DNA from 3 places in the Shewanella sp. JNE2 genome. Region 1 is predicted to be linked to each of the others. Evidence: predicted binding sites of a transcription regulator. Region 1 holds the regulator's gene; each other region holds the start of a gene.
What was found. Region 1 encodes sigma-54, which starts transcription at its own class of promoters, with help from an activator protein. Its sites were predicted from a motif close to GTTGGCACGNNNNTNGNNT; they were not measured.

Region 2: MZ182_RS06290 (BON domain-containing protein) is a predicted target of sigma-54. The motif match lies at 6,456-6,474, and genes of this name have one in related genera.
Region 3: MZ182_RS17255 (P-II family nitrogen regulator) is a predicted target of sigma-54. The motif match lies at 4,771-4,789, and genes of this name have one in related genera.

Annotation. Positions count from the first base shown of each region.
Region 1 covers NZ_CP096169.1:723,626-731,610, reverse strand. Annotated here, with positions in the region: gene mlaF (phospholipid ABC transporter ATP-binding protein MlaF) at 1-25, opposite strand, end outside; gene MZ182_RS03300 (KpsF/GutQ family sugar-phosphate isomerase) at 679-1,656, shown strand; gene kdsC (3-deoxy-manno-octulosonate-8-phosphatase KdsC) at 1,656-2,207, shown strand; gene lptC (LPS export ABC transporter periplasmic protein LptC) at 2,204-2,764, shown strand; gene lptA (lipopolysaccharide transport periplasmic protein LptA) at 2,751-3,305, shown strand; gene lptB (LPS export ABC transporter ATP-binding protein) at 3,302-4,033, shown strand; gene MZ182_RS03275 (RNA polymerase factor sigma-54) at 4,137-5,612, shown strand; gene hpf (ribosome hibernation promoting factor) at 5,641-5,928, shown strand; gene ptsN (PTS IIA-like nitrogen regulatory protein PtsN) at 5,931-6,374, shown strand; gene rapZ (RNase adapter RapZ) at 6,371-7,225, shown strand; gene MZ182_RS03255 (HPr family phosphocarrier protein) at 7,212-7,487, shown strand; gene mgtE (magnesium transporter) at 7,700-7,985, shown strand, end outside.
Region 2 covers NZ_CP096169.1:1,391,568-1,399,552, forward strand. Annotated here, with positions in the region: gene MZ182_RS06260 (MarR family winged helix-turn-helix transcriptional regulator) at 1-257, shown strand, start outside; gene MZ182_RS06265 (succinylglutamate desuccinylase/aspartoacylase family protein) at 383-1,396, shown strand; gene MZ182_RS06270 (methyl-accepting chemotaxis protein) at 1,416-3,443, opposite strand; gene MZ182_RS06275 (fumarylacetoacetate hydrolase family protein) at 3,615-4,241, shown strand; gene MZ182_RS06280 (hypothetical protein) at 4,352-4,594, opposite strand; gene MZ182_RS06285 (hypothetical protein) at 4,925-5,713, shown strand; gene MZ182_RS06290 (BON domain-containing protein) at 5,875-6,420, opposite strand; gene MZ182_RS06295 (hypothetical protein) at 6,648-7,097, opposite strand; gene MZ182_RS06300 (sigma-54 interaction domain-containing protein) at 7,333-7,985, shown strand, end outside.
Region 3 covers NZ_CP096169.1:3,862,743-3,870,727, forward strand. Annotated here, with positions in the region: gene aroG (3-deoxy-7-phosphoheptulonate synthase AroG) at 1-991, opposite strand, end outside; gene MZ182_RS17240 (tetratricopeptide repeat protein) at 1,281-2,468, opposite strand; gene MZ182_RS17245 (hypothetical protein) at 2,632-2,970, opposite strand; gene MZ182_RS17250 (ammonium transporter) at 3,125-4,375, opposite strand; gene MZ182_RS17255 (P-II family nitrogen regulator) at 4,386-4,724, opposite strand; gene MZ182_RS17260 (hydrolase) at 5,020-5,562, shown strand; gene MZ182_RS17265 (DUF2999 family protein) at 5,728-5,979, shown strand; gene MZ182_RS17270 (diguanylate cyclase) at 6,034-7,398, shown strand; gene MZ182_RS17275 (FxsA family protein) at 7,395-7,985, opposite strand, start outside.

The sequences.
Region 1 (7,985 bases):
CCAGCGGCGTTTGTTCTTGAGTCATGCTTGATTCCGATATTTGAAAAAGAGGTGATCTGAGTTTTAGACAGACCAATCGAAGAGCCGTAAATTGTACGTAATTGCGCTTTAACCTACAACAGAATCGACACTATCGCCCCGCGATACTTTCAATTTGCCCTATTTCCAGCGAAAATGCGCGCTAAGTTTTTATTTCCAGCGAAAACTGTTACACAGAGTTTGGTGGTGAGTTAATTAAATGATCGAATTATTTTGATTGATTGCTAAATCATAACTGCACAAGGTTAGAATGACGGTTAAACAACCCTAGCTTAACTGCTCATATTTAAAAGAGATAGCGAGCAAGCGTGCTGCCCTCTCACATAAAACCATTAAAATAAACGATAAAGACGATGATATTGCTCAAGACATTCAAGCACTAAACACGCTATTCTGCTTCATTAGCCTAGTGATTTACCCTTGGTGGGCGGTAAATGGCCGTCATACAGGCAAAATGAGCAATATTGACAAACGTGGCGCAAAACCGAATCTAAAAATAAAGGCCATGACAAAGTAGCATAGAAAACGACATAACCTTGGCAGGATGCCCTTTTATTTATCATCTTTATCGCGTACCAAATTGTGCTATTCCAATCCCATCCATGGGGCGACAAAGACAATGCAAGAAGAGAGATAGACATGGTAGACCAATCACAATTGCGCCAATGGGGCAGCAAAGTTATCGACATTGAAAAGTTAGCCCTCGATAATCTTTATCAATATGTTGATTCTATTGAATTTGTACAGGCTTGCGAGTTAATCCTTAACTGCTCTGGCAAAGTTATTGTTATGGGAATGGGTAAATCAGGCCATATCGGCAATAAGATTTCAGCGACACTGGCAAGCACTGGTACTCCGGCATTTTTTGTGCATCCCGGAGAAGCGAGCCACGGGGACCTTGGTGTGCTCTCAGACAATGATATTATTCTCGCAATATCAAACTCGGGAGAATCCAGTGAAATCTTGGCCTTAATGCCCGTCATTCAACGAAAAGCTATCCCCGTGATTGCGATGACAGGTAAACCCGATTCAACGATGGCGCGTCTGGCCAAAATCCATTTATGTATAGAAGTGCCAGAAGAGGCCTGCCCGCTTGGGCTTGCACCCACCTCCAGCACAACGGCAACCCTCGTGATGGGTGATGCAATCGCTATTGCGCTACTACAAGCCAAAGGCTTTACTCGCGAAGATTTTGCCATGTCGCATCCAGGTGGCGCACTGGGCCGAAAATTGCTACTAAGAGTCCGCGATGTTATGCACAGCGGTAACGAGTTACCACTTGTCAATCACGATATTTGTATCACCGAAGCCCTCTATGAAATATCCAAAAAAGGCTTAGGTATGACGGCGGTTATTGATGAGCAGCATAAATTAGTGGGCATTTTCACCGATGGCGATTTACGTCGGGTGATTGATGCAGAAGTGAATCTACGTACAACGCCAATTGCCGATGTGATGACTCGCAATTGCATCACAATTACCGATAGCGCACTTGCGGCTCAAGCACTACAAGTTATGGATAGTAAAAATATTAATGGTTTAATCGTGATAAACAAAGATCACCATCCTATCGGAGCACTTAATATGCTCGATTTGGTTAAAGCAGGAGTTATTTAATGCCACAGCAAGGATTTTACGGCCCTATCAGCGATGATGTTTGGCAAAGAGCACAAAAAATAAAACTGCTTATCTGTGATGTTGATGGCGTATTTTCTGACGGGCGCATTTATTTAAGTAATGCAGGTGAAGAACTTAAGGCATTTCATACCCGTGATGGTTATGGTGTTCGCTCGCTACTGACCAGCGGTTTTAACATGGCAGTTATTACAGGTCGCCAATCTAAGATTGTTGCCAATCGTATGACTGCCCTAGGCATTACAGATATTTATCAAGGTGTTGATAATAAATTCGAGCCTTATCAAGCCCTACTATCACACTATAATGTCATCCCAGAAGAAGTGGCTTACATCGGGGATGATATTGTCGATCTTCCGGTGATGAGCGCGGTAGGTTTAGCAGTATGTGTCGCCGATGGTCATCCCTATGTCCGCCAACAGGCACACTTTGTCACCAACCTCAACGGCGGACATGGCGCGCTACGGGAATTAACCGATTTACTGCTGTTAAGCCAAAATAAGTTCACTTCGGCCCACGGGATGAGTATATGAGTCGTGTGACCCTCGCTATCATTGCCTTTTTTGGTACTGCCCTCATTCTCTACTGGCAAGTACAACAAAAGCGGGGTAACGAAACAGACAGCAGCTTGAATAACCAAGATAGTCCCGATTACATTATTGAAGATCTGCGTAGCATTGAATTTAATGAACAAGGTCAAGTGAATAGCCGTGTCACCGCCAAGCACATGGAACACTATGAACTAAAAAGCCAAACCTATTTCACTCAACCTGTATATCTTGTTTATCCTGACCAAGGCAAAGCACAATGGCAGATCAGAGCGGATCAAGGACAACTCAACAAAGAAACAGGCAAGGTTGTATTAGAAAATAATGTTATTATCGATGCCATTAGCCCTGAAGAGCCGATACAAACCTTATCGACTAGTTTTTTAGAACTTGATCTAAACACTATGATAATGACCTCTGACCGTATCATTTACGTCACAGGGAAAGATTTTAATATCCAAGGGCAAGGCCTTTATGCGGACCTGAACGCGCAGGAAGTCCAATTGACCAGTCAGGTAGTAGGAACCTATGAAGCAAAATAAGATATTACTTGCCAGCTTAATGCTGATAATGAGCATGAGCGTTTATGCAAAAGTCGCAGATCTGCAGCAAGAAGTTAAAATTAAAGCCGTTAGCCAAACCGCAGATATCAAAAACAACCAAATCATCTTCTTTGGCCCAGTAGAAGTCACACAGGGTTCAATCAAAATCCAAGCGGCCCAGCTTCGCGCCTTTTCTGCCGATGGTGAAACCAGCAAAATCTTAGTTGCAACGGGCAACCCCGCGACTTACACCCAAATATTAGATGATGGTCGCCCTGCTTCCGCCAGTGCTAAAGAAATTCGCTATGAAATGGCGACAAGAACATTAACACTGACAGGTTCGGCCTCCCTCGATCAAGCGGGCAGTCAAGTGACAGGTAACCTCATTCGTTACAACATCATTCAACAAAAACTGATCGCAGAAAGCACAGGGAGTGGTGATGATCGCGTGATCACTATCATCCAACCTGAAAACTATCAGGATGATCTCAAAACCCAAACACCCGCAGATAAACCTGTGAAAGAGCAGGATTCTCAATGACCCAAATCACCCTAAGAGCACAAAATCTCGCGAAGAGCTACAAAAACCGCCAAGTTGTTAAAGACGTCAGTCTGACAGTCAAAACCGGCCAAATTGTTGGCTTACTCGGCCCAAATGGTGCAGGTAAAACCACGACCTTTTACATGGTGGTTGGGTTAGTAAAAAGCGATAAAGGCCATATTTTTATCGACAATGATGATTTAACTGCAGACCCTATGCATCTTCGCGCCCGCAAAGGAATTGGTTACTTACCACAAGAAGCCAGTATCTTCCGTAAGCTGACCGTTCACGACAATATCATGGCGGTATTACAAACCCGTAAAGAGCTAAAAGACGAAGAACGCGAAGAAGAACTGGAACACCTACTCGAAGAGTTCCATATTACCCATATTCGCGATAGCCAAGGTATGTCCCTTTCGGGGGGTGAACGTCGCCGAGTTGAAATTGCCCGCGCCCTCGCGGCCAATCCAAAGTTTATTCTACTCGACGAGCCTTTTGCGGGCGTTGATCCGATTTCCGTCATCGATATCAAAAAAATTATCGAACAACTTAAGAGTCGTGGCTTAGGCGTACTTATCACAGACCACAATGTCCGAGAAACATTAGACGTATGTGAACATGCCTACATAGTAAGTCATGGAAACCTGATTGCCGAGGGAACTCCTGCAGAGATCTTAGACAATCAGCAAGTTAGGGCTGTGTACTTAGGTGAACAATTCAGGCTATAGTTACTCCAGCGGAGTCTATAGCCTAAAATTATCGCGACTAGACTCCACTCACTGATAACAAGCGGCCTCATTCAAAAATAATAACGTAGGGATCAGCGGTAACATGAAAGCGTCACTCCAGCTCAAACTGGGCCAACAGTTAACCATGACGCCACAGTTACAACAGGCGATTCGTCTGTTGCAGCTCTCGTCATTGGAATTACAACAAGAGATCCAGCAAGCCTTAGACTCTAATCCTCTTCTTGAGCTGGAAGATGAGCAATTTGACGCACCTACAGAACGCAACCAGAATTTATCAGACACCGATTTCAGCGAATCAAGCCCACTGCCCCCCGAACAAGATAGCTCCACTGTTGATACCGCAGAATCCTTGACCAAAGAATCTATGCCAGATGAACTGCCCATGGATACCACTTGGGATGAAGTATTTACCGCCTCACCCAACTCAGGTTCGGGTGGCAGTAGAGAAGACGATATGCCCTTTCAGGGGGAAACCAGCGAGGGCCTGCATGAACATTTAGAATGGCAAAAAAACCTCACCCCCTTCTCTGAAACCGATCTTGCCATTGCCACTGCCATTATTGATGCCATTGATGATCAGGGCTATCTCACCCAAAGTACTGAAGATATTCTCGAAGCGATGGGAAATCATGAGATTGAGTTAGACGAAGTCGAAGCTGTACTTAAACGTATCCAACACTTTGATCCTGTTGGTGTTGCAGCAAGAGATCTCAGCGAATGTTTACTGATCCAGCTATCCCATTTTTCGCCGGACACACCACATCTCGAAAATGCCCGCATGTTGATCAAAGATCATTTAGATCTGATCGCTGCTCGCGATTTTAGGCTGTTAATGCGTAAAACCAAACTGAAAGAAGATGAACTTCGGGATGGTATCGCACTGATACAAACGCTGAACCCTCGCCCAGGTTTGTTGATCACACCGATGGATGAAGAATATGTGATCCCAGATGTGTCGGTATCGAAGAAAAATGGCCGTTGGGTGGTAGAACTCAACCCAGATTGCATGCCCAAAATCAATGTAAACCAGCAATATGCCGCCATGGCTCGCAGCACAAAAAGCCAAGCAGACAGCCAATTTATTCGTGGCCATCTGCAGGAAGCCAAATGGTTTATCAAGAGCTTAGAAAGTCGTAACGACACCTTACTCAAAGTGGCCAATTGTATCGTTCAATACCAACAAGGCTTCTTTGAGTACGGTGAAGAAGCTATGAAACCTATGGTACTTAACGATATAGCCGAAGCGGTTGAAATGCATGAGTCCACCATCTCACGGGTCACAACTCAAAAATACATACATACCCCTAAGGGACTTTTTGAACTAAAATACTTCTTCTCAAGCCATGTCGGGACTGACGATGGCGGTGAGTGCTCATCCACAGCAATCAGAGCCTTTATTAAAAAACTGGTTGCCGCGGAAAACCAGAAAAAACCATTAAGCGACAGCAAGATGGCACAACTTCTGGCAGAACAGGGAATAAATGTTGCGCGCAGAACCATTGCGAAGTATCGAGAAGCAATGCTTATTCCCCCTTCCAATCAGCGTAAAAGTTTATAGCCTACTATGGATATCGGAGGACGTTTCTATGCAAATAAAGCTCATTGGACACCATATCGAGATTACTGAATCGTTACGGGCATATGTAGAGGAAAAATTTTCAAAACTTGAACGCCATTTCGAACAGATCCATAATGTGCACGTTGTGCTCAATGTTGAGAAAATGCAACAGATTGCCGAAGCGCGAATCAACCTCACCGGTGGTGAAGTTTTTGCAACTTCAGAGCATACTGACATGTATGCTGCCATAGACGTCCTGATCGATAAACTTGATCGTCAGGTTATTAAACACAAAGAGAAGTTAACAAAACACTAATAATGGAACTTTGTACCATACTGAGGCCGGAGTGCACTACCTGCGCCACTCCGGGCAGTAAAAAAAAGGTACTGGAACTCATCAGTGACTTAGCCGCTGCCCAGTACCCCACCCTCTCATCTCAAGAGATCTTCGAAAGCCTTGTGGCGCGCGAAAAGATGGGGAGCACAGGTATAGGTAACGGTATCGCCATTCCACATGGTCGATTAACCGATATTACACAACCCATTGCAATACTCGTAAAATGTGAGGAACCGATAGCTTTTGACGCTATCGATAAGCAACCTGTTGATATTTTGTTTGCACTGCTTGTGCCGGCGGATCAATGCCAACAGCACCTAAGCACGTTGTCGTGCATGGCAGAAAAGCTAAGTGATAAACAAATATTAAAACAACTGCGTAAGACGCATGATGAAACGGAACTCTATCAGGTAATCACTGGATGAAACTGGTCATAGTGTCAGGCCGCTCTGGCTCAGGCAAATCTGTCGCACTTAGGGTGCTTGAAGATCTCGGCTATTACTGTGTCGATAACCTTCCCTTGCCACTAATAGGCAGTTTGCTTGAGCAACTCAAAGGCAGTAACGATCTTGTCGCCATTAGTGTCGATGTTCGTAATATGCCAGAGCAAGATAAAGTGCTGGTTCAGCAGCTTTCTAACCTGCCAGCAGGGACGGAGATTACCAGCTTCTTCCTCAATTCAAGCGATAAAGTGTTACTTAAACGCTACAGTGAAACGCGCCGCCTGCACCCGTTATCTAAAAGTCGAGTATCCCTACAAGAAGCCATTAAACTTGAAGGCAAACTGCTCGAACCTATGTCCAAACTGGTAGATCACTACATAGATACTTCAAATTTAAATATCTATGATTTAAGCGATCAAGTCAGACAAATTCTTCTTGGTAGCGTTGATAAAGAATTAGTCATCTACTTTGAGTCCTTTGGCTTTAAAAATGGCATGCCTACAGAAGCCGACTTTATGTTCGATGTGCGCTTTTTACCTAACCCCCATTGGGAGTTAGCATTGCGTCCACTGACAGGCCTAGATGAACCTGTGGCTGAGTTTTTGAATCGCCAGCCCCTGGTAAACAAGTTCATTTGGCAGATAGAAAACTTACTAGAAACCTGGTTACCACACCTTGAGCGTAATAATCGCAGTTATTTAACCATTGCGATTGGTTGCACAGGTGGACAGCACAGATCGGTTTATGTGGCAGAACAATTAGCGAAGCGATTTAGTAATGGTAAACATAAGGTCAATGTACGCCATCGAGAGCTAGATCATGCCAAAGCTTGAACGTCAGATTACCATCTGTAATAAGCTCGGTTTACACGCCCGCGCCGCCACAAAATTGGTGGTGTTAGCCTCTGAGTTTGATGCAACAATAACGTTAATACAAGGCGATAAACAAGCCTCAGCGGCAAGTGTGCTTGGTCTTTTGATGCTTGAAACGGGTATGGGGAAAACCATCAAGCTAATTGCAGAGGGCCCAGATGCAGAACTCGCGCTTGATGCTATTTGCGCATTAATCGATGCTAAATTTGACGAAGCCTGCTGATCTTAAGCAAAGTTACACTTAACCTATTCCCGTTGTACCGTTCACTGGTACTCAATCGGTACTCATTTGTGACTCGACGTTCCCTGTGACGCTCAATTACAATATGTCCCCTGCGTCCGCTGATCAAACCCATTACTCTGACTAGGCTATATTCACACTCAGTGAAAATAGTCGCTAATTATCCGTTTCCCTCACCATATTATGGAGGACAAATGCCCGTAGAAGCTTCAGATAGTCATCAAGTCGGACATCGCCTCGACCAGCTCAGCAAAGCCCTTAGCAGCGGTATGTTTGTCCATGTGCGGCAAATGCTACAGAATATGGCGGCATCGGATATCGCGTTAATCCTCGAATCTTCACCACCAAAGGCAAGGCAAGTCCTATGGCAATTAATTGATCAGGAACAATTAGGGGCGATTCTTGACGAACTGAGTGAAGAGTTGAAAGATCCGCTGATCAGCACCATGAGTCCAGAACGAGTTGCAAAGGCGACTGCGA
Region 2 (7,985 bases), 670 kb from region 1:
TGATGCTAAGTTCTGGCGCTATGACCAGTCGTTTAGACAGACTCGAAAATAAGGGACTGATTGAACGGGAGCACAGTAAGGAAGATCGTCGTGGTGTTCATGTCTCGTTAACTGCTGAGGGTAAGGCGCTCATTGATAAGGCATTACCTCAGCATATTCAATGTCAAAGTGCGTTGTTCGCGGGCGTGAGCGTTGAAGATAGGCCTGTGTTACTGCAGATTTTAAAATCTTGGCTGAATCAATTTGAGCCGCAATAATTCGTTTAAAATCCCACTTTAGTCTTTAAAGTAGGCTGATATGCAATAGCGGATCACTTTGGCAAAAATGCGGTAAACATGAGCCAACCGCACGGGATAACATTTGATAGAACAAGGGAGTTGCCATGGTAAAAAGACGTGAAGCATTTGAATTAGCAGGTAAACGAGTCACTGCGGGGACTCAACTTGGGATCAAGTTGCCAGTCGCAAAATTATATACCGATACGCAACTCGAAATTCATGTGGAAGTGTTTCACGGAGCCAAACCTGGTCCGACTTTACTGGTCTGCGCCGCCATTCATGGGGATGAACTCAATGGCATTGAAATTTGTCGGCGTTTATTAGCTAGGGTCAATCCAAAGAATCTGGCGGGCACGCTAATTGTGGTGCCTATAGTGAATGTGTTTGGTTTTATTCAGCAATCCCGTTATTTACCCGATCGCCGTGATTTAAATCGATGTTTCCCAGGTTCCAGTAAAGGGGCGCTGGCAAGCCGTTTAGCTAATCTGTTTGCGACTCAGTTATTAGTGCATGCAACCCATGTGATTGATTTACATACAGGGGCCGTCCATAGGGATAATCTGCCGCAAATTCGCTGTGATACGAATGATGAGACTATGCTCGCCATGGCGAATGCCTTTGGTGCACCGCTGATCATGCATTCTAAAGCGCGCGGTGTTTCTATGCGAGGTTACGCTAATCAACAGGGCATTCCTTGCATTTTATATGAGGCTGGTGAGGCATTACGCTTTAGCGAGTTGTCGATAAAATCAGGCCTTAAAGGTGTGCTCAATGTGATGCGAAGTTTAGATATGCTTAAAGGGCGAGTGAGCAATAAAGGACCGAGTGTCAGTGCTATTCGCAGTTATTGGGTTCGCAGTGAATCCGATGGTTTAGTGAATATGAAGCTTAAACTGGGCCAACGGGTGACTAAGGGCTATATTATTGCCCATATCGTCAGTCCTCACGGTGGTGACAGTGTGGCCATTCGCGCCCCAACCGACGGTATTATCATCGGAATAAGTAATATCCCTGTGACTAACGAAGGTGAGGGGATGTTTCATATTGCCCAGTTCGAAGGTGACGAGATTGAAATTGCCAACGAACAACTCGATGAATTTCTGATGGAGTACGCCTAGATTCTAGGTCCCATCATCCCTACAATTTAAACCGCTCTACTGAGCTGGTGAGTGAATGGGCAAGCAGAGTGACTTCGTTACTGCGTTTGGCCATGTCCATGGCTTCATTGGCATTTTGGTCTGCAGATTGTGCCGCCTCACTCATGCTCGACTCAATTCGCTGACTGTAATTAAGTTGTTCATGGGCGGCTTGGATGATGTGTTGGCTCATGTGATTAATTGAATACAATGAGGCTTCAATCTGACCGATAGCACCATGTAGCGCCTGACTTTGTTCAACACATTCATTCGCTTGATGTTGGCCCGTCCTAATCGCATCGGCTGCAGTGGACGTTTCTTGTTGCAGAGCCGTGATCATGGTTTGAATTTCGGCGGTGGCGGCTTGGGTACGCGAAGCAAGCGATCGCACTTCATCGGCAACTACAGCAAAACCACGACCGTGTTCTCCTGCTCTAGCCGCCTCAATTGCCGCATTTAATGCCAGTAAATTGGTTTGCTCTGCGATGCTGCTGATCGTCGTTAAAATGCCCCCAATATTATCGCTATGGATACTTAAACGTGACATGATTTCGACTGAATGGCTTAAACGTGCACTGAGTTCAGTGATTTTCGTACGGTTATCATCGGCAATTTGTTTTACTTGATTACCGTATTGGGAGGCTTGGTTGATTTGTTCTGCGGATTCTGATGCTTGTTCTGTCACAAGATTTGAGCTAGTAAACATCTGTTCTGCCAAGGCTTTCGTTTCATCGACGCGGCTAATTTGCGCCGTTGCGGCATTGGCGATGCGCTGGCCTTGTTCATTGGTTAGAGTCGCAGAGCTGTCCAATAAATGGGCATTTTGGCTGATGTTGGTTAGTAGCTTGGCAAGATCGTCACTTAGGGTGTTCATATTATCTATCAAGGTGCCAAATTCATCGTCATGGTGTTTGTGAATACGTTTAGATAAATCCCCTTGAGCTATGCTTGCGAGCGCGCCATTGACTTGGGCCAAAGGGGTGAGCATAGCTTTGGAGGTAAAGAAGGAAATAAAACTCACCATAACGATAAATACCAGTGTGAGCACAATCGCTAAGGTTTGACCCTGTTGAATATCATTACTGGCAATGGTTTGCAGATTGCTAAATCGGCGGTCGGCTAAGGTGATTAATTTATCTAAGGCAAGGTTATTAGCATTAAAATCTTTGTCGGCATTTTGATAATGTTGTTCAGCTTGTATTTGTGCCTCAACGACCCTTTTTTGTGTTTGATAAAGTTCGGCGGGTGTCGCGAGTAAAGAGGAAATAATGGCGAGTTGTTGTTCAAAAATGGATAGCAAATCTAGGGTATCTATTCCCATCGTTTGTTGTTTTAAAAAGCTAAAATTGGTATTGAGATTACCCAGCAGTAAACCAACATCTTGTTGGTGGGAATCAATTGTATTTACCGTTTTAGTGTGTGTAAGTTCTCCCATAGTATTACTTAAGGTGTAAAGCATATCGTCGATACGTGTACCTGTACCGATAATTTCTTCGAGTAAGACTGGATTGTCTGGCAGGGCAATTGTTTCCAGATCGATCATGGCATTACTGGCTTGAGTTTTGGCTTCATTTAGCTGGTTAAAAAGTTGTTGATAAAGCAGTTTTGCCTGTTCACTGGCGAGTTTAGCTTCAAACATGGCCTGAGTTTGCTGTAAGTAAGACTGGTATTTTACTTGCGCTTCTTTCAATGACGTTTGCATTTGCGGTTGATCTACAACCCTCTGCACTAATTCATTTTCGATATTTTGGTACTTTCCCTGCAGGGCGGTAAAAGCTTGTTTGCTTTGAGTTAAAGCAGAACTGTCCTGTTGGCTATAGGCGAGTGTCGCCAGCCGTGACATTTTGAGTAACACTAACTGCAAACTGTTACTCTGTTTTTGTACTGGAACCGCTAAGGTTTCAATATTTTGATAAGCCATTTGCACTTGGGTGAGTGAATAATAAAAAAAGCCACTTCCTGCAATAAGCAGGGCACCTATAGCGCTAAAACTTAAGATCATTTTTTGTTTAATGCTGAGTGTTAACATAGGGCTTATTGCCTCTTGCTAGTGCCGTTTCTAGGTGGATTTATTTAGCATCCTAGGGCATTAATTATTAGGGTGCTGTTTTTATTGATATATTCATTTAAGTGTAGCAGAGTTCTACAGGAGTAAAGTTGCTCACTTTGTTTTCAGTTTAATGGGCGTGAAAGGAGAGAAATGAAAACGGTAATGTTAGGTGAGTCGGCCGTAGTGCCAACAAAAATTATCTGTGTTGGGCGGAATTATGTGGATCATATCCATGAGTTAGGCAATGAAATACCTGAGGATATGGTGGTATTCCTAAAACCTAATTCAGCGATAACGACCGAGCTTCACTCACAACATTTGGGTGAAACGCTGCATTATGAAACTGAACTTTGCTTTATGTTCCTGCATGGTCGTTTTAGTCATGTTGCAGTGGGTTTAGATCTCACAAAACGTGATTTGCAAACTAAGTTAAAAGCTAAGGGATTGCCTTGGGAGCGAGCAAAAGCCTTTGATGGTGCAGCGTTATTCAGTCCGTTTGTGGCGATTGATGATGCAGAGGCACCGCTGCATTTCACCTTGAGTATCAATGACAAGCTAGTCCAAGAGGGGCATATCGATTTAATGATTTACAAACCTCAAACCATATTGTCCGAGCTACAGGCATTTATCAGTCTCGATGAGGGCGATATTGTGATGACAGGCACACCCAAGGGCGTGGGAAGTATTCCCGCTAAAAGTGTATTTAACGTCACGCTGAGCCGTGGCCTGCAAGCGGGTGCTGAACCTTTGCTCGAATATCAATGGCTGAGTGTTTAGCGCCTGATAATATTATGTTGCACGAAGCCGAGTGACTCACCTGTTTGAGTCATTCGCCACAACTCAAGGTGTTTAACAGCACTTATCTCTGTGCGATTAATGTTGGATAATTACAGTCCTGCAACGGCTTCCATATCGAGTTCGATATCAGTGCAGCCTTTAGCGCAGAAGATCCCCGCAGTTTGTTCCGCTTTTACCTGCTCGGGTAATACCACTTTTAGCGTTTGCTTACAGCTTGGACATTGGACTGGTTTACCTTTAAATACCCGTTTAATCAGATTTTTCTGCTCATTGAATGAAGCAGCAGTAGTTTGGTTCAATACGGTAAAAGGGCTAGTCGAGGCTGTCGTCATTGGTGCGAAAATCCTTAGCGAAAGGTTAAATAAAACCACATTGTTCGAGTTAATGTGCCATCGATGATGGCTGTGAATGACGGTGATTATAACGTCAATGAGTGTAGTCGCTAAGTCACGACTATCTATAAATTGACATTTATTTCCCCCCGCGGTTGCGCAATTTTTGCGATATTTGCTGAACTTTGGCTGACTAATACAAAAATAAACTCAATTTCAGTTCATTCATAGGTTTGTTTTTCAGTGCTATCTGTAATACTGCTTTTGTCTACAAATTGGGGTGATACTGCTGCAAACTGAAATGAAATTTAAAGGTGACTGGGGGAAATAATGAGTACGTTTGTAAAGTTAACCATAGCCGCAACAGTCGTCGTACTCGGCATACTTGCCGCGGGCATCTATCGTTTTAATATGACGAATGATGATGTGTTTATGGTCGTGGAAGATGGCCGAGTGATGCCATTTGATGATGCGATGGCTCTAGAGAATGCGAAGGCACAAGCTAATCGTGTTGACATTAATGAGACAGATCTTGTCGTACCAAGTGAGATAAAACCAGTTGCCAATGCATCAGAGGTGATGCTGAAACTGTTTACGCTTAATACTGCTAACCCCTTTGAAGTACATTTACCCGAAGGACATAAACCTGTGGCATTAACGCATTTTATTAAAGTTAAGCAAACAGAGTTTGCCATTGGCGACTACCAAGGCGGTGACGTCAAGGGACGAGTATTGCTCGATTATATGCGCATTACGCCGCTTAATTTTGATCCCGCATTAGAGCCAGACACACAGAGTAATGCTCCTATTCAATTGGATTTGAATGCGCAAACAATGCCCTTTGTTGCGCCATTTATTGTGACAACTCAAGGTTCAGGGGTGTTTTGGTATCTTGGATTATTTAATCTCGATTATGAACACTCCAGTTTGAAGCATTTGGGGAGTGTTTTGATTGGAGATAGGATTGAGGTTGATAATGTTGAACCTGTTTATCCCTTTGAGTCACCTTATAAAATCGCCGTTACCTATAGAGATAGGGCACCTAATCAACCTATGTCAGAAAATCCTGAAATCGTTAAAACCTTAGAACTGACAGTTACTGAAACGGGGATTAACTAGAGCGTGCGATGCGTTATGGGTATTTTTGCAGAGTGTGAATAGGGTCTGCTGCCAACAATAAAAACAAAACCCGCCTAGGCGGGTTTTGTTTTTGGACCGATAATTCAGTCATATAGATTGATGTTATTCATTTGTGAAAGCGCTGTTTTGGAGCTGATTTATCAAACCTTTTTAACTATGCTGATTTTATCAACCACCTTTTTAACATCGTCGGTGTTTTCAGCAATTTTTAGCGCGAGTTGACGCTCTGCATCGCTTGCGACTTCCCCTTTGAGAGTCACAACACCATCGGCAACATCGACGTTAATTTGGGTGCCAGAAACATCGGTTGAAAATAATAAACGGGTTTTGACAACGGTGGCGACTTTGGAGTCGGTCAAGGTTTTCATCACATCGCTGGTACCATCATCTTTACTCATTACGGTTAACTTGTTATCGACATCTTTTACCCCATCTAGGCTTTTGATAAGCTCCGTTGCAAGGGCTTTATCGACGCGACTTTCTACTTGTCCGGTTAAGGTCACATGACCATCTTTTACATCGGTCATAATGTTAAAGGAGTTCAGGTTAGTATTGAGTAACAGGGTCGTTTCTGCTTTACCATCAATCCAAGCATCTTTGGCTTCATTTTTCCAATCCTGAGCTGCAGCCACATTTAAGCTGATTGAACCGATAAGTAAGGTTGCTAATACTGTTGCTGTTTTCATGATGATATCCTCAGTTGTTGACTCAAGGATAGATATAGCGTGAATCGTGCCAATGTTTTTAACTCATTGATTTATATGTTTATATAATGATTTTATCTTTGATTTAGGCTTGTTGTAGAGGCCATTAATCGGTCTTTTTTACCGAATAAATGTAATTATTGCAGAGAGACCCTCGATGCAATTGACATGAAAAACCGCACAAGACTGTGCGGTTAGTAACTAGAGCGTTAAGGGTTATGAAGGGATTGCATGGCATCGCAACTGATTTGTAACCAAGCAGTGCCTTCGGCAAGTTGACATGTGAGATGTGGATGATGTGCTTGTTTTACTGCCCGCTTTAGTTGAGTTAGCACTTGTTGCTCGATCTCGATAAGAGCCGCAATGGCCACAGAGATTACGTGTTGTTCTAATAGCGTTTCAACTTGAGCATAAGGATTTATTTGTTGGTTAGTGATGTTACCTGTACTTGGATAGTCTTGCGGTAAGGATAGTCTGATTAATAGACGTTTATAGACAGAGGATTGCACCCTAAGAATACGTTGCAGGTTATAGTCATCGACCAGAGAGATCGCGCGAGTGTAGAACTCATCTCCCCTCTGGCAGAGTGTAATAATCCCCTCGCTAAGCTTGATATCGGCGCTGATATCAGTCTGATGTTGCACAACATTAGACTTCATAATCCATCTCCTTATGCCTGAGTCCGGCATTCTTGAGTTAATAATGTCAGTTTTGTTCAGCTACCATGCATATTCCGTTCTCGTTTTTAGTGGTAGATTAAAAGACTGATTTATAGAGCGATATTTTTAGTTAGTTCAGTTATTCGATTGGTATGTCGGAAACTATTACCATTGATGTTGTTAAAGTTTCACGGCTGGCATACAGTGGATCTTCATACACAGGAGTGAACTTAGCATGGCTCGACCAACACTTTTTTATCACCTACAGGATTTAGGTGCCGAGCAAGCACTTGTGCAACTTGAGGGTGCCTTACATTTTAATAAACTGCGTAGTATTGATGACTTACCTTGGCTTGCCCAGCTTGAAGCCAATCATGTTGATGTTGCAGTTATTGAGTTTCCTTGTCTTAGTCACGAGGACTATCTTGATTTAATGAAAAATGCAGCTATGTCGGGGATTGAGTTTATTTTTCTCTCCAATGGTCAGCCCAATCCCAATCTGGATAAGCTTATGGCGCAATATGCAGGTTATCATCTTCGCAAGCCATATGATATGTCACTGATAAGTAGTATTTTAATTGATTTTGCTCAGCATTTAGTCGCTAGTTCACCCAGCCGTTCAAGCCCCTTTTTAAGCGAGTTAGACCAATACGGTTTACTTGTCGGTTCGTCGGCGCCTATGCATAAGTTGTATCGCACCATTCGTCGTGTATCAGTCACCGACAGTAATGTATTAATTATTGGCGAGAGTGGTGTAGGTAAAGAGTTAGTCGCTAATACTATCCACTTAGCAAGCCCGAGAGTGAATGAGCCTTTTATTGCGATTAACTGCGGCGCTCTCAGTCCCGAATTGGTTGATAGTGAGTTATTTGGACATGTTAAAGGGGC
Region 3 (7,985 bases), 1.4 Mb from region 1:
AACCAATACAGGCATCGGTAATGCTTTGGCCGTAGCATAAATCTTGCCCATCAACGAGATCCTGACGCCCTTCCACTAAATGACTCTCGACCATAACGCCAAAAATAGCTTTATTGCCTGCGGCAACTTGGTCAGCCACATCTTGAGCGACTACCATTTGGCGCTGATACTGTTTACTACTATTAGCATGACTAAAGTCGATCATCACATTATCGGGTAATTTGGCTTTTTGTAGCTGCTCACTTATCTGTGCGACATGGGGCGCACTGTAGTTAGGTTCGCGTCCACCACGCAAAATAATATGGCAATCGGGATTCCCCTTAGTTGACACAATCGCAGAATGACCAAACTTGGTGACAGAAAGAAAATGGTGTGGTGCATTTGCAGCACCAATCGCATCAATAGCGACTTTAATCGTACCATCAGTGCCATTTTTAAACCCGACAGGACACGAAAGCCCCGATGCCAACTCTCGATGTACCTGTGACTCAGTTGTACGCGCACCAATGGCTCCCCAACACATTAAGTCGGCCATATATTGTGGCGTGATCATATCAAGGAACTCTCCCGCCGTTGGCATACCACTATCATTTAAATCCACTAATAATTTTCGGGCGGTACGCAGTCCATCATTCAGTTTAAAACTGTTATCCATATAAGGATCGTTGATCAACCCCTTCCAACCCACAGTCGTTCTTGGCTTTTCAAAATACACTCGCATCACAATCTCAAGTTGATCTTTATAATGCTCGCGCAGAGAAACAAGACGCTGACCATATTCCAATGCGGCTTTAGGATCATGGATAGAGCAAGGGCCGATTACCACTAAAAGGCGATCATCATTTTTCGCTAAAATATGGTGAATACTTTGACGGGCATTAAATACAGTGGCAGAGGCTTTTTCGGAAGCAGGAAATCGTTCAAGAATCGCAATGGGAGGAAGTAATTCTTTGATTTCTTTAATGCGAACGTCATCGTTTTGGTAATGCATAATTTACTGCTCCAACTCTGGTGTCTTAGGCTATTTCTATCGCTGCAATACGGGATCTCAACGGCAATACTGAGTTCAATTTATCCAGTCTGAAGCGCTAATGCAACCAAGTTGTTTCTATTTCAAAAAATCAAATATAACTTATTGTTTTAATATATTTTTAAAAACTATAAATTCAAATATGCAGCAGAAATCACAGTCATTCTTAGTAAAATCGAATACAGCCGTGGATCTGCATTTGAGATGGGCTTAGGTATCAACTATCCTCCGCAGCTATTTAGGTCGGCCGTTAATGATGTTTCATTGCTTCAAGTTTAGCTTGATAACGATATCTTTCAGTAGCACTACGGCTGAGTACCATGGCTCTTTCCATATTGAGCTGAGCACGTTTTTTATCCCCTAAAGCCCAATAGGTTTGCGAGATACCGAAGAAAAACTCATGGCGATAATCGGCCCGCTCAAGCGCCCTTTGATACCAGCTCAATGCTTGGTTATATTGTTTTTCATCAAATGCTTGTTGTGCCATATCATAGTAATAATAGGGATTACGGATACGGGAAAGTTCGAGCACTTTATGGATCTTAGCCCATTCATCTAATCGACCTTGATCCCCTAAAATCACCGCTAGATTATAGAGTGTTGTCATATTTTGCGCATCGAACCTTAACGCGTACCGATATACCTGCTCTGCACGCTTCTCATCCCCTTTATGGCGATAAATAACGGCTAAGGTATTGAGCGCCGGAATAAACTGCCCCGCCTTTACACCTGCTTTTACCAAGGCATAGGCACGATCTAAGTTACCATTGACTAGAGATTCCGCAGCCATGTTATTGTAAAACATAGTGATCAATGTTTGCCGACTGATTTGTGTCTTGGCATAGCCTCGTAGGGCACGCTCCGGCATAAAATCAACGAGAATGGCATGGGATGACATATAAACCGTATGCCTAGTACCAGAGGGCAACAAACGTAAATTAACGTGACCATTAATTAAATAGAAATCCCCCTGCTTATCCCACATAGGCTCAATGGCGATATCTTGAAATTCGGTTTCAATATTCAAAATATCCGCTAAGGCAGAGGTCATGACAACAAGTGACATACAATTACCGGCCCTTTGGAGATAAGTTTCATATGCCACTTGCGTCAAGTTATCTTGATAACGAAAATTGCTCTCAGCCCCAGTTTGATTTGCACTGATGTACCTTACTAACCATTCGTTTGCAGCAATAGCACTATTTAAAGATAAAGCATTTCTATCATAGGTACGTTTAATATCACTGACGACTTCAGGGGGTAAATAGAAAATATCCTTAATTGAGGGAATGTCAGTCACAGGGGTAAAGAGTAAGTCTGCAAACAAAGACTCTACCTCATCCGTCTTAGGCGTAGTCACAGTCGTACAGGCACATAATTGGACAAGTGCAACGCCTAAAAAAGCAGTTAAATAGACAGCTCGGAATAGTTTCGACATACGTCCTCCCACACCATTAGCGCTTATTTGAGCTTATAACAAATGGCAGAAAAAACGTTATAAAATAGTTACAAAAAATGAATTCGGCTCAAGCCCTAAATAAGAATACTCCCCTAATTCATTGTGAAAGATAACCATTTTTAGCATGGTGAAGTTAAAACCCTTATCCTCTAGGGGGATCAACTTTTATATATAATTCCCTTTGCTGATAATGATAGGGTCGATACGCGCTCTCACCACAGGAGAAATGGCGATAGGGCTTTATCACAGCAACACAACCAATGGGCAAAGCCTCTAAGATTTGGATCTGCTCCTGTCGACGAAGCGATTCTTGCCATTCAAAATCTTTAAGCACTTGATCGCGGACAGCAAAAGCGTCGAAAGGCTCACTCGAACGGGTAACAACCACTTCCCCAGCCACTACAGGCATAGCCAACAATATATTAATGGCGATAAGACTTAGTAAGCCAGAACGCCGCACAGTATTTGCAATCAAGTTCATCGGTCACTCCTTAATTTGCAACAAGATGCTTTTCTTCAATTCTACATGCTAGAGCGCAAGAGCCACTGAAATAACCCCATAAAAAAGCAGAGCACTAAGCTCTGCTTTACTATCCCCTGATCTTGTTATGGCATCAAGTCATATCAGTGAGTTTTTAGCTGGCATTTTTTACTGTCACAAACTCAGGATAAGCGTCGATACCGCAATCGGAAGCATCCATACCGTTATATTCTTCCTCCTCAGAAACTCGAATACCCATAGTCATTTTGATAATAGACCATACGACAAATGAGGAACAAAATACCCAAGCAAAGATAATCGCAGCACCAGTTAGCTGTGCCGTAATGGTTGCATCAGCATTCGATAAAGGTACGCACATCAGACCAAGAAAACCTGCCACACCATGAACTGAAATAGCCCCGACAGGATCATCAATCTTAACGCGATCTAATCCGACAATGGAGAACACCACTACACCACCAGCAACCAAGCCAATGACGCCCGCCATTAAAAATGAAGGAGATAAAGGATCGGCAGTGATTGCGACTAAACCCGCTAGAATACCGTTTAAAATCATTGTTAAGTCTGCTTTCCCCCAAATCATTTTACATACAATAAGGGCAGAAATAGCGCCAAAGGCCGCGGCAGTATTGGTATTCATAAACACTTTTGCCACTGAACTTGCGTTTTCAGCATCAGACACCATAAGTTGAGAGCCACCATTAAACCCAAACCACCCCATCCACAGAATAAACATACCTAAGGTTGCCATGGGTAAGTTAGAACCAGGAATGGGATTGACTTGACCGTTAGGGCCGTATTTACCTTTACGAGCACCGAGTAATAACACCCCTGCAATCGCCGCCGCAGCGCCTGTCATGTGCACGATACCGCTACCAGCAAAGTCAACAAAACCTAATTTGGCAATAAACCCTTGGCCCCATGTCCAATACCCTTCAATAGGATAAATCACCCCAGTCATGACGATGGCGAAACAAAGAAACGCCCATAACTTCATGCGTTCAGCCACTGCACCTGAAACGATTGACATCGCCGTTGCCACAAACACCACTTGGAAGAAGAAGTCAGACTCTAACGCATGGCTCGCATCAGCAGATTGTGAACCGATTAAAGTGCCGATGGAGGGTATCCAACCGCCCTCGGTATTATCGACATACATAATGTTGTAGCCGACTAAGAGGTACATCACACAGGCAATTGCATAAAGAACCACGTTTTTAGTTAAAATTTCAGTAGTATTTTTTGAGCGTACTAAGCCCGCTTCTAGCATGGCAAACCCCGCAGCCATCCACATGACCAAAGCACCTGAGATTAAAAAATAAAAGGTATCAAGTGCAAAGCGTAGTTCTGTGACTGTAACGCCTAATTTTGTTAATTCTTCCATTATCAGCCCCTTATAGCGCTTCAGAGTCGAGTTCACCCGTACGGATACGGATAGCATGTTCTAAGTCAACGACGAAAATTTTACCGTCGCCAATTTTTCCCGTATGAGCTGCTGTGGTAATAGCCTCTATCAGCATGTCGAGATTTTCAGCCTTTGTGGCAATTTCTAATTTTACTTTCGGCAAAAAATCTACTTGATATTCAGCACCACGGTACAACTCTGTGTGCCCTTTCTGACGGCCAAAACCTTTAACTTCGGTCACCGTCATACCTTCAATACCAATTGCGGCGATAGCTTCACGAACATCATCCAACTTAAATGGCTTGATGATAGCGCTGACTAGTTTCATCCTGACCTCCAAAAAACACGATTGTTATTAACTTGTATCAAAGGTAATTCAATCATCAGGCCAATAATTTAATATATTGATTTATAATATATTTAATACAAACAGACCTTATGTTGCGCTTAAAAATGCACCACATTTGTGCATAACACTTAGCAACGCACTCTTTTAGTGATCTGTTTAAGTGCAGAACTATTCGACCTTATGCCTATTGGTAACCGTGGGGAATTAGGGTTTACTGATACAGCGTGATATGAAAAAAACGCCGTCATAAACTAAAATGCAAAAGGAAAGCACAATGTTAAAACCCGAAGAATGTGTGCTTGTCATCGTGGATGTGCAGGGAAAACTCGCTCAGATTATGCAAGGTAGTGAACAACTCCACCAGCAACTCCAAACCTTAATTCAAGGCGCGCAGTTGTTTGAAATCCCCATTTTATGGCTAGAGCAACTCCCAGATAAACTCGGCGCAACTAGCCCAGAATTACAAACATTGCTTGAAAAAACCAACATGCCTATCGCCAAAGCACATTTTAGCGGTTGGCGCTGTGATGAATTTAAGCAAGCGTTAATTCAAACTGAACGTAAACAAATCATCTTGGCAGGGATAGAAACCCATGTGTGTGTTTATCAAACCTGCTGTGATTTACTAGCGAACCAATATTTGGTGCACTTAGTCGCAGATGCTGTCTCATCACGAAGTGAGACTAACAAGCAACTCGGTATACAAATGATGACGAATAAAGGCGCGCTACTCACCAATGTGGAATCATTGCTATTTGAGTTACAACACCAAGCCCAAGGTGAACGCTTTAAGGCACTATTAAAGCTGATTAAATAACCTACTGGACCATTTATTAACATGGGATAATTTGCAGAATTTTATAGGTCACTTTCCTTCATCTATATTTACTGTATGTTATCCCCTCGCCCTCCCTTCACACTCACCAAGCAGTTTGTGATAACATCAGAGCCTATTTCGTATTGACATCAGCAAGGTAATACAATGAATCCCATTATTGCCATTTTAAAAGAGCACAATATCAGCGACGCCAAAATTAATGCGCTATTCCAAACCTTAACAGAAAATCCGTTTGCTGCCATGGCAACGATTGGTCAGTTGGGGATCCCACCTGAAAAATTACAGCAGCTTATGGCGCTGGTAATGCAAAAGCCTGCGTTGATCAAAGAGGCGGTACTGGAGCTCGGTTTAGACTTCGCCAAAGTGGAAGCTGCAAAGGCGCAATTTCAGCAATAACCCTCTACCTTTAAATACAACACCGCAAGAACAAGTGAAGTAAGGATTATGCTCATGCCAACTATCGGCACCGAAAAATATACTGCTGAATGGCTTGCCTTAGTCAACAACCTCTCCAGATCTGATGCAGGGCAACTAGAGCACCTTATTCATCAAAATCAACATGCCCTTAGCGATACTTTTTATCAAGCGATGATGCAAGACAGTTCAGCATCTGAATTCTTGTCTAATGATTTAGTACAAAAACGCTTAAAAGCATCAATGCAACAATGGTTGACGGATATGTTTCAAAGTCAGACGACCGAGCATATTCAAGCACTCGTTGCACAACAGATAAAAATTGGTGAAATTCACGCCCGAATTGGTGTACCAGTACACTTAGTACTCAATGGCGCTCGCTACCTAAAAACAAGAATCACCCAGTTAACCAGTCACGCACTTGCATCCCATGCAAGTATCTTGATTGATTTGGCAATGGAGATAATGAGCCAAGCGTATTCTAACTCACATGAGCGAAATTCCCGCTCAGAGGAAGCCTATCGCTTACATGCTATTGCACAAAACATTGCCCATGAAAAAGATAAACAACGTGCCGCGTTCCTAGATTGGGAAAACAAAGTCATGTTTGATTGCGCAAGTGGTGTTGATGCAGCGCTACTTCAGCCATTATATTCTTCTGAGTTTGGTTTATGGTTTCGCCATAAAGCAGAGCACGCTTTTGCGGGCGCGGAGGAGATAACACTGATTAATGACGGTATTAACCATATTGATAATGTGTTGCTACCTCTTTTAGCATTACCCTCCTTACAAGCCGATACCAAAAAGCTCCAATGCCTTCGTGAATTGCGCGAGCAATCTAAATCTATCCGTTACTATCTTGATCTTTTATTTGAGCAAAATCGAGAGGTTGAATCTGGTCGTGATGTTCTTACGCGGTTGTTAAACAGAAAATTTCTCCCCGCAGTGATGACGAAAGAAGTCAGCTATAGTCGGCGTAATAAAAGTCAATTTGCGATACTTGCTATTGATATTGACCATTTTAAAACCGTAAATGATTCCTATGGACATGAAGGCGGTGACCTTGTATTGCAACATCTGGCGGCATTACTGAGTAATACAGGTCGAGGTGGAGATTATTTATTTCGCCTCGGTGGAGAGGAATTTCTAATGTTGTTAGTCGATATAAACGTCAGAGAAGCGGCTCTCTCGGCTGAAAATATCCGACGCAAAGTTGAGCGTGAAACCTTTTTACTGCCACACAATCAACAACTACAAATTACAGTCAGTATTGGTTTAGCAATGTATGATGGGCATCCAGACTATCAACGATGTTTACGGGCTGCTGACGATGCGCTATTTGCCGCTAAGCGCGCTGGCCGTAACTGTATTATCACCGCGATAGACAAAGCTGACAGCTAAATCTTAGGCTCCTTTGGATCTATGTCTTTATCTGAAACTTGGTGGATCCTTGGCTTGTGCTCGAGAGGATCCTCTTTATGCTCAAAATCGCCCTCGTAGGTATTTCCCTGAGCGGGTTTATCCTGTTCAAAAGGCGAGTGTCCAAATGGGTTAGATCCCGGGTCTTGTGTATGCTGACTAAATGGCCCTTCACCAAAACCGCCCTTCATTCCACCATGCAATCCCGCAACCACGCGTAACTGCATACGTTTAAAGACCAAAGCAGCAATAGGGCGACGAGTTAACGGCGTTAAAAGCAATAAGCCAATAAAATCCGTTACAAATCCGGGTATAACCAACAACACACCCGCCATCGCTAGCATCATGCCTTCGACAATTTCTTGCCCAGGTGCTTCGCCCCTTGTGAGCTTTTGTTGCACTTGCATTAAAGTACTGATCCCTTGGCTGCGCACCAGAGATACCCCAAGTATCGCGGTAAAGAGAACTAAGCCAATGGTGGTCCACGTTCCTAACACTTCACCAACACGTATTAGCACCGATAGCTCAACCACAGGGATCAGCACAAAAAGTAAAAATAGAATGAATAA